2 regions of the Anoxybacillus andreesenii genome follow, and region 1 is predicted to be linked to the other one. Evidence: riboswitches for the same ligand, from Rfam matches in the RefSeq annotation. Region 1 holds a riboswitch; the other holds the start of a gene.
What was found. Region 1 has a riboswitch for lysine ahead of J2S07_RS18150 (aspartate kinase). Riboswitches for the same ligand answer to the same signal wherever they lie in the genome.
Positions count from the first base shown of each region.

Region 2: it holds a riboswitch for lysine, as region 1 does, so the genes downstream of both, J2S07_RS03590 (transporter substrate-binding domain-containing protein) here and J2S07_RS18150 (aspartate kinase) in region 1, are expected to answer to the same signal.

Region 1 is NZ_JAUSTU010000025.1:19,120-21,325, reverse strand. Features, by position in the region: gene uvrC (excinuclease ABC subunit UvrC) at 1-714, shown strand, start outside; lysine riboswitch at 784-963, shown strand; gene J2S07_RS18150 (aspartate kinase) at 1,315-2,206, shown strand, end outside.
Region 2 is NZ_JAUSTU010000002.1:333,827-336,032, reverse strand. Features, by position in the region: gene J2S07_RS03595 (S8 family serine peptidase) at 1-641, shown strand, start outside; lysine riboswitch at 886-1,070, shown strand; gene J2S07_RS03590 (transporter substrate-binding domain-containing protein) at 1,180-2,019, shown strand; gene J2S07_RS03585 (amino acid ABC transporter permease) at 2,091-2,206, shown strand, end outside.

The DNA of each region.
Region 1 (2,206 bases):
CTCATCGAGCGAGATGAAGACCGAACGATCAAGGCTGTGGAACGATTGGGTAACCAGCTTGGCATTTATACACCTCACCGAATCGAAGCATTCGATAACTCTAATATCCAAGGGACCGATCCAGTATCTGCGCTCGTTGTTTTCATTGATGGCAAGCCAGCCAAAAGAGAATATCGTAAATACAAGATTAAGTCTGTGAAAGGTCCGGATGATTATGAATCGATGCGGGAGGTTGTTCGAAGGCGTTATTCCAGAGTATTAAAGGAAGGATTACCGCTTCCGGATCTGATTATGATTGATGGAGGAAAAGGGCATGTGGAGGCGGTTCGTGATATATTGGAGAATGAGCTCGGTCTGGATATTCCGCTGTCTGGATTAGTAAAGGACGAAAAACATCGAACCTCACAGCTTTTATTCGGCAATCCTCTCGAAGTGATTCCTCTCGGAAGGAACAGTCAGGAGTTTTATTTGCTGCAGCGCATTCAGGACGAGGTTCACCGCTTTGCGATTACGTTTCATCGGCAGTTGCGGGGTAAGACCGCCTTTCAATCCATTTTGGATGACATTCCAGGAATTGGGGAGAAACGCAAGAAGCAGCTGTTAAAGGAATTTGGCTCCGTGAAAAAAATGAAGGAAGCCTCGGTGGATCAATTTCGGGAGCTTGGAATCCCAATCCATACGGCAGAAGCATTGTTTAACAAATTGCAGGAATGACATTGTATTCCTGACGAGCCTATGCTATAATTTTTAAAACTTTATATCGTTATCACTTTAACGTAAGTAAGTGAAGGTAGAGGTGCGGACGCTAATAGTAGAGTCTTGGAGAAGGATGAGTTTCTGAGAAAAGACTTGAAAGGGGTGGACCGCCGAAGTGAAGAAAGTCTCATCCCTTTTTTTGCTGGTTCTGCATTGAATAAGTGCAGGATTGTCAAGACTAGATCGTCTTGGAGAGCTATCTAATGATGCGTTCGAAATTTTGATACTTTTTTCACGCAGCAATGGGATAGAATCTCATTGCTTTTTTTTGTGGAAATGCTCTTTTCAAACATTGTTGCTTATGAACAAAAGATAATTAGATAAGACGATGTTTTATGCAGTTTATCTGTAGAAATAACCGAGAAAAGTGCTGCTCATTCTATGCGTATCACACGCCTAGTATGAAACGGAATGGCCGGTATTAAGGACATTCCAGAACAACAATCCGTGCGAAAACAGTCTGTGGAAAAAATAGGTGGTAGCTATGCACACTGGTAATACTCTTAGTTAACTCATAATTGTCAATGAAAAAAGTATAGTAGAAAGAAGGGGGACTAAATGGCTTTAATCGTGCAAAAATTTGGTGGAACCTCTGTAGGTAGCCCAGAAAAAATTTTGAACGTTGCAAATAGGGTTATTGAAGAGAAAGCACGTGGAAACGATGTGGTGGTTGTCGTATCTGCCATGGGAAAAACAACCGATGAGCTCGTTTCTTTGGCAGAAAGAATCACTTCTAAACCGAGCAAAAGAGAAATGGATATGCTGCTTACAACAGGAGAGCAGGTTACAATATCGTTATTAACAATGGCACTACTGGAAAAGGGCTATCCAGCGATCTCCTTAACGGGCTGGCAAGCTGGAATGGAAACAGAAGCGATCTTCGGAAATGCACGTATCATGGATATTCACACAAATCGAATAGCAAACGAGTTAAAGGAAGGAAAAATTGTCGTAGTTGCTGGCTTTCAAGGTGCAACAAAGGACGGAGAGATTACGACCTTGGGAAGAGGAGGCTCGGATACTACGGCAGTCGCACTTGCCGCAGGACTGAAGGCAGAAAAATGTGATATTTACACAGATGTTACTGGTGTATATACAACGGATCCTCGCTATGTAAAGACAGCAAGAAAATTATTATCCATCTCCTATGATGAGATGCTTGAGCTTGCCAATCTCGGAGCTGGGGTTATCCATCCAAGGGCGGTTGAATTTGCAAAGAACTATCAAATTCCATTGGAAGTACGTTCGAGTATGGAAGCCGAATCGGGAACGATCATTGAGGAGGAAGGAAGAATGGAACAGAATCTAGTCGTAAGAGGGATCGCTTTTGAGGACAACATCACAAGAGTGACCGTATTAGGATTGAAAAATCAGCGAGCAAGCCTGTCAACCATTTTTACGACGCTTGCGAACAATCATTTGAATGTGGATATTATCATCCAAAGCAGGA
Region 2 (2,206 bases), on a different contig from region 1:
CAGATACACTTGTTACCCCTGGAAGTCATTCTTTTGGAAAGTTTGTGAAGGCTAACGGGAAGCAGGTTGAAAAGCAAGGCTTTGAAATTAAGAACCTGTCAAAAGAAAGAAAGACCTATAGCTTCGATGTGGAGTTTGAAGGAAATCCAGATGGAATTAAGGTGATGCTAAGTAACAACTTAAAGGTAAATGCAGGGAAATCCCAGATGGTGAACTTTAATGTTCAGGTAGACTCCTCAAAATTAAACCCTGGTTATTATGAGGGGATGATCCTTGTAAATGACGGGAAACAAGAAATTTCCGTTCCGACTATCCTATTTGTCGGAGAACCAGATTATCCTCGCGTATCCGGTGCATTTATGGATAAGGCCCCTAATGGCTACTATATAGGCTCCTATTTACCGGGTGGAGCGGAGGTGTTAGAGTATGATCTCTATGCTCTTGCACCAGGAAATACAATAGGTGGATATGTAGATACATTAGGTTCATTTACAAATATTCCATCCCCAATCCATGAATTCGAGTGGGATGGTACCGTACAAAATGGTATCCCTCTACCTAACGGAGACTGGGTACTGGCTGTATATGTGGAAAGGTTGGGTGTTACGGAATACAAGGCTTTTCTCGTAACGAAAGAATAATATAGAAAAAAATCGGGGAAAGAAACGGTCTAGAGTGGTCACACTTTGAGACTGGATTCTTTCCCTTTTCAGTCCGCAGTTTCTTATTTAATATAAGTCAATAAACTCAGCGAATTTTGAAAATGCATTAAAAAGGAAATAATATAAGAATAGTATTTTTCTATTCCATGGTTGACAGATTGTGTAGAGGGAGGTAACCTAAATAATATAATTTATGAATTGAATATGTTAACCTCACTTTATTTAGTGAGGTAGAGGCGCGGTATTTAACAGTCTCTAGCGGAGCCCCGAGAACGCTATGATTCTAGAGAGAAGGAAATGTCGCCGAAGTGTGTAATATTCTCAATATTGCATGCTGGGCCTGCAGTTAAGAGCTGCAGGACTGTCTCAGTGAACTTCCCAGGTTTGCTGAGTTGTGCTATCTCATTAAGGGAAAAGAGAGGGACTTTAGGGCAATTATACATGCGACCTGAGTTTGATCTCAGGTCGTTTTTTTGTTGTCTAAAAAAAGAATCAAGAAAAACAGGGGGAAAATGCCATGCGAAAACAAGTTTTATTATTAATAGGATTATTATTCTCAAGTATTATTTTACTTTCTGCTTGTGGGACAAGTGAAGATGGAAATACGTCTGGTTCCGCAAGCGAGGATACATTTAAGGTTGGACTTGAGGCTGGATATGCCCCATTTAACTGGACTCAAAATGATGACGCAAATGGTGGGGTAAAAATTAATGGCACTTCCGAATATGCAGGCGGCTATGATGTCGAAATCGCCAAAAAAATTGCCGAGGGCTTAGGGAAGAAGCTTGTGATTGTGAAAACAGAATGGGATGGGCTCGTACCAGCCTTAACATCTGGAAAAATAGATGCCATTATTGCAGGAATGTCTCCGACTGCGGAACGAAAGGAAACCATCGATTTCTCAGATAACTACTATAATTCAAATCTAGTCATGGTTGTGAAAAAAGGTGGAAAATATGAAGGGGCCACGTCGATTCAGGATTTCAAAGGCGCAAAAGTAACGGCGCAATTAAATACATTCCATTATTCCGTCATTGATCAAATTAAAGGAGTATCAAAAGAGACCGCCATGGATAATTTCCCTGCCATGAGGGTAGCACTTGAATCGGGAATCATAGATGGCTATGTTACAGAACGACCTGAAGCAGTTAGTGCTTCTACAGCGAATGGAAAATTTGCCATGGTTGAATTTAAAGATGGATTTAAGACTTCACCTGACGATACGGCCATTGCTGTGGGAACTAAAAAAGGCAGTGACTTAACAGAGAAAATCAATGAAATCCTGAAGGGAATTTCCGAGAAAGAACGTACCGAAATTATGGATACAGCGATTAAAAATCAACCTGCTGCAAAATAAGCAAACAGCACTAAAGGATAAAGCCGGCTGTATGTCAGAGTACAGTCGGTTTTCTGATTAGGAGGAAGAGCATGAGCTTTGAATGGATCGTAAGAATTGTATCGGAAAATTGGCCAATGTTCCTTCGCGGAGCAGGGATGACGCTCTTTATTGCGTTGATTGGAACCGTTATTGGGGCAGTCATTGG